DNA from 3 places in the Brenneria sp. L3-3C-1 genome. Region 1 is predicted to be linked to each of the others. Evidence: predicted binding sites of a transcription regulator. Region 1 holds the regulator's gene; each other region holds the start of a gene.
What was found. The regulator CRP, encoded in region 1, controls carbon source genes, mostly activating them, when cyclic AMP is high. The targets are predictions, from matches to a motif close to ATGTGANNNNNNTCACAT.
Positions count from the first base shown of each region.

Region 2: a site for CRP is predicted at 1,138-1,155, ahead of idnO (gluconate 5-dehydrogenase). Genes of this name have one in related genera too.
Region 3: a site for CRP is predicted at 1,435-1,452, ahead of JG725_RS05955 (YfcZ/YiiS family protein). Genes of this name have one in related genera too.

Region 1 is NZ_JAEMHF010000007.1:14,788-17,064, reverse strand. Features, by position in the region: gene JG725_RS13890 (ABC transporter ATP-binding protein) at 1-74, shown strand, start outside; gene ppiA (peptidylprolyl isomerase A) at 378-947, shown strand; gene crp (cAMP-activated global transcriptional regulator CRP) at 1,031-1,663, opposite strand; gene JG725_RS13875 (OsmC family protein) at 1,974-2,277, shown strand, end outside.
Region 2 is NZ_JAEMHF010000015.1:36,889-39,165, reverse strand. Features, by position in the region: gene edd (phosphogluconate dehydratase) at 1-575, opposite strand, end outside; gene idnO (gluconate 5-dehydrogenase) at 1,369-2,133, shown strand; gene JG725_RS19370 (gluconokinase) at 2,168-2,277, shown strand, end outside.
Region 3 is NZ_JAEMHF010000001.1:1,335,021-1,337,297, forward strand. Features, by position in the region: gene fadI (acetyl-CoA C-acyltransferase FadI) at 1-797, opposite strand, end outside; gene JG725_RS05955 (YfcZ/YiiS family protein) at 1,014-1,310, opposite strand; gene fadL (long-chain fatty acid transporter FadL) at 1,701-2,277, shown strand, end outside.

The DNA.
Region 1 (2,277 bases):
ATACCACCATGCTGGTGGAGGCCAGCCGCCAGTATAGCCGCGACCTTGCGGTGCGTTCGGAGCGTATGGGCTAAGGTTCTGTGCGGCGACAGATAATAAGCGGGTGCTGACTTTAACGTCAGCCTGAGGTTACTGACAAAGTCGTCTGTAAGCCTGAGATACCCGGGCCTACCGTACCGAGGGGCGCTCCGGCGGCTTACGCCGCTACGGCCCCTCGCCACGCTCTCCCTAATAACGGGCTTTGTCAATGGTCTGGGCTGACTTTAACGTCAGCCTTTTTATAATACGTAAAAAAAGGTAAATGGGTGGCGTTGGCGGGTGTGGGTATTTACAATCATTACGCTTTCAGTGGTCGGTTTCTTCAACAAGGAATTATCATGCTTAAACGTACTCTGGCTGCTGCGGCGGCTTTTATTTCACTTACGGCTTTTTCTCCGGTGTTCGCTACCTCCGGCACAACGCATGTTTTGCTGACGACCTCGGCGGGAAACATTGAGCTGGCATTGGACAACCAAAAAGCACCGGTTTCGGTGAATAACTTCGTTGAGTACGTGAATAACGGTTTTTATAACGGCACGACGTTTCATCGGGTCATCCCCGGCTTTATGATTCAGGGCGGCGGTTTTACCGACGACATGAAGCAGAAAGCGACCAACCCGGCGATCAAAAATGAAGCGGACAATGGCTTACGCAACCTGCGCGGCACCATTTCCATGGCGCGGACTGCGGAAAAAGACAGCGCCACCAGTCAATTCTTCATCAATGTGGCTGATAACGCTTTCCTCGATCACGGACAGCGTGATTTTGGCTATGCGGTATTCGGTAAAGTGGTAAAAGGTATGGACGTGGCGGATAAAATCGCTCAGGTGCAGACCGAAAACGTCGGCCCTTACCAAAATGTGCCCACCAAACCGATCGTGATCCAGTCAGCCAAAGTTCTGCCCTGATACGCCTTGCTACGGTGTTATATGGCTATAAAAAAAGCGTGAAAGAGACTTCACGCTTTTTTGTCGTAGGGTAATCGCCGGGTTTAACGCGTACCGTAAACCACGATCGTTTTACCATGTGCGGAAATGAGGTTCTGATCTTCCAACATTTTAAGAATGCGGCCCACGGTTTCGCGTGAACAGCCAACGATTTGCCCAATTTCCTGGCGGGTGATTTTTATTTGCATGCCATCTGGGTGCGTCATGGCATCGGGTTGTTTTGCCAGGTTCAATAATGTTTGGGCAATGCGACCGGTTACATCAAGGAATGCCAGATTACCGACTTTCTCTGAGGTCACTTGCAGCCTGCTTGCCATCTGCGCGGACAGACGCATCAGAATATCGGGATTGACCTGAATCAACTGCCGGAATTTTTTATAGGAAATTTCAGCAACTTCACAAGCCGTTTTCGCCCGTACCCAGGCGCTACGCTCCTGGCCTTCTTCAAACAAGCCAAGCTCGCCAATAAAATCTCCCTGATTGAGATAAGAGAGGATCATTTCTTTGCCTTCTTCATCTTTGATTAGCACTGCGACAGAGCCTTTCACGATGTAGTAAAGCGTTTCTGCTTTTTCACCTTGGTGAATCAGCGTACTCTTCGATGGATACTTGTGGATATGGCAATGAGAAAGGAACCATTCGAGAGTTGGGTCTGTTTGCGGTTTGCCGAGAACCATTCGCTATTATCCTCTGTTGTAATTCACTGCGCAAATCACAGGGCTCAGAGTTCCCTGTACGGCGTGTTTACTGCTAAAAATTCAAATTACGTGTAGGCCGTCAGGGAATATACTGGAGCTTCTGTCTGGCGACGTTATCATCTTCCCGCGATCTGAGTTTGTCCAGAAAAGACAGCTTCTGTTCTCATTTTTAACACAGCTTGGAGGAAGTGTCTTGTGTTGTCTCGCGTCAGCATGATAAAGCTGTGGTTATAGGTTGTTTTTGTATAATAACGATATAAATATTAAAAAATTTTTTAGCGGAGGCGGCATGCAGGCTCGGGTGAAGTGGGTTGAAAACTTAACATTTCTGGGCGAATCAGCTTCCGGACATCAGGTGGTGATGGATGGAAATTCGGGCGATAAAGCGCCAAGTCCCATGGAAATGGTGCTGATGTCGATTGGCAGTTGTAGCGCGATTGATGTGGTGTCGATCTTGCAGAAAGGGCGTAATGACGTCGCGGATTGCGAAGTTAAACTGACCTCGGAGCGGAGAACGGAAGCGCCGCGTTTGTTTACCCATATTAATCTGCATTTTACCGTGACGGGCAAAGGATTGGCCGAGCAGGCGGTCG
Region 2 (2,277 bases), on a different contig from region 1:
CGCACTTTTTCCTTATTGGACAGACCGCTGCTCATCGGCCCGGCGGGAACGAACACCGCCGGCAGATGACCGAACGACAGCGCCGCCATCAGTAAACCGGGCACAATTTTGTCACAGATGCCGAGATACAACGCGCCGTCAAACATGTTGTGCGACAGCCCTACCGCCGCGGACATGGCGATCACATCGCGGCTCATCAGCGACAGCTCCATGCCATCCTGCCCCTGGGTGATGCCGTCGCACATGGCGGGAACGCCCCCGGCGACCTGCCCCACCGCGCCTACCTTACGCAAGGCCGCTTTTAGCCGCTCAGGGTAGTTTTCGTAAGGCTGGTGAGCGGAAAGCATATCGTTATAGGCGGTGATAATCGCAATGTCGCTGTGAACCATATTTTTGAGCGCCGCTTTATCATCCGGCGTGCAGGCGGCAAAACCGTGCGCCAGATTACCGCAGGCCAGCTGCGAACGATGCACCTTACTGTCCCTGGCGGCATCGATCCGCTTAAGATAGGCCCGGCGCGAGGCGGCTGAACGTGCAATAATCTGCTGTGTGACCTGTAATACAACCGGGTTCATACTGCCTCCTGGGTCTGAGTCAACGTTGACCTGTAATGAAAAGCGCCATCAAGAACGGCATAAGGGGAACGACGACACGTCACCCGCGAGCATGGAGGATGTTATTTTTTCCACACTGAATGCGCCCTTTCTGAATAAAACACCCCCCTCCCCTGTTAATTAAAAAAACAGAAGCGTGTGTTGGTAAAAATTTAATAACAAGCTGCGGCGGTATTAAATTTTCTGACGCCATCTTAACGCATTTTAAATGATGTTAACAAAAAATGTTACCGGTAACGTGATCGCTTCGACATTTCATCGTGATGATGAGATTCAGCACCTTACTCGCAGCGTAAAACCGCGCTTTTGCTCAAAACCCGGCGGGCGAACAGGCATGATGTTACCGGTAACTAAAAAAGCAGCGGCGACGCCAAAGTAAAAAATAATCACCATAAATATCATATAATTAAATTTTAATTTCCGCATTTCCCCTACGATTCCCTTCCGCCATCGGACGGATACCCTCCAATATTGGGCGGATGGACGTCACGTAATCTGTAACAGCTTGCAGTAACATAGTTTAAAGTGATCTTCATCACAGTTTTACCCGGCATAAAACGGTTTCATAGCCCCACGTCATTTACGCTGATATGTCGTTATTGCGCCGAGCGGAATACATTAAAAAAACCATTCTGTTATTTTTCAGTATGGCCGAGAGAAGCGATCGATTATTTATTATCTCCGTCGTCAATGACGCCAGGAAATATAACGACCTTTTATAAAAACATTAGAAGGCAGCCATCAGGAATTATTTATGAAAAATATTTTTTCACTGTCCCACAAGAAAGTGCTGATTACAGGTTCCGCACAAGGCATCGGTTTTCTGCTGGCTAAAGGTTTATCTGAATTTGGCGCGGAGATTATCGTTAATGACATTACCGCTGAACGCGCGGAGAAAGCCGTTGGGCAATTACGCGCTGCGGGTTTTCAAGCCTATGCGGCGGCATTTGATGTTACCGACCATGATGCTGTTCAGGAATCGATTCACCATATTGAAGAAAATATCGGCGCCATTGATGTATTAATTAATAACGCCGGGATCCAGCGCCGCCATCCGTTTACCGAGTTTCCGGAAAAAGAGTGGGATGACGTGATTAATGTTAATCAAAAATCGGTGTTTTTGGTTTCCCAAGCCGTGTCGCGATATATGGTCAAACGTCAGCGCGGAAAAATCATCAATATCTGTTCCATGCAGAGCGAACTAGGCCGGGACACCATCACCCCGTATGCCGCCTCCAAAGGCGCGGTAAAAATGCTGACCCGCGGCATGTGTGTGGAACTTGCGCGTTATAACATTCAGGTCAACGGTATCGCCCCCGGCTATTTTAAAACCGACATGACCAAAGCCTTGGTGGATGACCAGGCGTTTACCGACTGGTTATGCAAACGCACTCCCGCCGCCCGCTGGGGCGATCCGGAAGAGTTAATCGGCGCGGCCGTCTACCTCTCATCCAAAGCATCAGACTTTGTCAACGGGCACCTGCTGTTCGTTGACGGCGGCATGCTGGTCGCGGTGTGACGAACACCGCCAACTGACTCTGAAAGGGGATATTATGTCCGGTAAATGCATTATTATCATGGGCGTATCCGGCACCGGGAAATCCAGTGTCGGCGAAGCGTTAGCCAGCCGCCTCAACGCCAAATTCATCGACGGAGATGACCT
Region 3 (2,277 bases), on a different contig from region 1:
CTGCCGTGCTTACGATCGAAAGCCGGCCGCAACCGGGCATAATGCTCCGGAGCGGAATCCCGACGCACATTATTATCTTCGCTGAGCGCCTGCCGGTAAGGAGGGACATACGCGGTCATCACCTCATCACGCAGGCTCCCCGCCTCCCAGGCGCGGGCGGCGAAACGGTGCGATCGATACGCCAGCGCGTCCTGTTCTTCACGGCTAATGCCGTACGTTTTCGCCATTTGTTCAGCCGTGTCGCCCATGCGCAGGCCGGTGGAATACTCAGCGACCGGGGGAGCGACCGGCAGCAGATCCTTGGGACGTAACCGGGCCAACAGCTTGAGCCGCTGACCCAGCGTGCGGGCTTTGCTCATATCGACCAGCGCTCTGGCGAGCGGCTTGCTCACGCCAATCGGCAGCACGGAAGAGGAATCCGCGCCGCCCGCAATGCCCACCGCAATGGTTCCCGCCATGATGCTTTCCGCCACGTTGGCAACCGCCTGAAAACTGGTGGCGCACGCGCGGGATACGCTGTAAGCGTCCGTATGCACGCTCATGCCCGTTCCCAGCACAATTTCTCTGGCGATATTGGGCGCTTCCGGCATTTGCACCACCTGACCGAATACCAACAGTTCGATCAGTTCGGGGTCGATCCCGCTGCGAATAAGTAGTTCACTCACCACAATTTTTCCCAATTCCATGGCCGGCACGCCGTGATAGGCGGTTGCCTGACGGGCAAACGGAGTACGCAGCCCGCTAACAATCGCCACGCGATCGCCACGACGGGTTATCAGTGGTAACACCTCGCTCATAAACGCTCCTGTTAACCGAGAACATTAGCCTGCGCACAACAGGTCAGACCTGATCTCATTGTTAACCAGATAGTTACATTACGCAAACGAGCAAAGAACAAAAGTGTGAACGCCGACGTGAGAGAAGCAGGTGTAATTCGGGGAGATAAATGTTATTGCCGTAACGGCCTGACAGGATAAAAGCAGGGGCCGTACGGCCCCGAAACAAGGCGAAACTTAACGCAGCCCAAGCTGGAAAATCAGCGTTTCCGCCTGACAGCAGAAAGTGAAGTCAATATCCAGCTTCACGCCGCCGTCCACCGTGGCCAGCTTACTGTCGATCTGGCAAGGATCGGATTCCACCGACCGGGCTTTCTCCGTCAGCGCTTTCAGCGTAGCTTCAGCCTCAGCCCGATCGGTAAAGATTTTACTGTAAGACGCGGTGCAATCCGTATTATCCATCACCGTGCCAACATCGACGCAGCAGCAGGCGGCGGTTTCTTCAGCAGAACATTTGTTTATTGCGTTTGTCATCATTCTTTCCTCTACGGCAGAGACCAGTACAACAGATATGATCCAGTTCAAAAAACCTTATATTCCCGTCTATTCTACTCACCGGGTCGGCACAGCACTAGAACTTACTGTCCGTGGGGGAATTTAGTGAGATCTATCACATTTCATTGTTATCGTAGAGTAAAACCCTCGTAATTACTTATCACGAAAATTAACCAAAACGTTAAGTAGATCTAACTTCTGTATCATTTTTGTCATATTTTTAATACACATTTGCAACATTAACATATTCCCAACTTATACTTTGCCAACTGGTCTGATTTGTCAGACCGAATGCGCCCCCTACAATGCGCGTCCCTTGTTACTTGGTGTAACAAAGTCGAATAACGACCACATAAAGAGGTTTTGGTCATGAGCCAGAAAAACCTGTTAAAACAATCCGCAATTGCTGTTGCAGTGGCACTGGTTTCAACAAATGCATCCGCTGCCGGCTTCCAGCTCAACGAGTATTCTTCCTCTGGTCTGGGGCGTGCGTTTTCCGGTGAAGGCGCCGTGGCGGACAATGCCGCATCCGGTAGCCGTAACCCCGCCACCATGACCCTATTTGACCGTCCCTCTTTTTCCGGCGGCGTGACCTACATTAATCCCGATATTGATGTGCAGGGGAAAAATTCCTTCACCGGTCAGGATACCAGCGCCAAGAATATCGCGCCGCATGCCTGGGTGCCGAACCTGCACTTTATTATGCCGCTGAACGATCAATGGGCCATCGGGGCATCCGCCGTGACCAACTACGGCCTGGCTACCGATTTCAATGATAATTACGCGGCCGGCTCCATCGGCGGGCAAACGGATCTGGTGACCTCGAACCTGAACCTGAGCGCCGCCTATCGTCTGAATCAGCACTTCAGCTTTGGTCTGGGCGTCAACGCCGTTTACGCCGATGCCAAGATCGTGCGCCGGGCGGGTGAGTTAGCCAACATTCCAG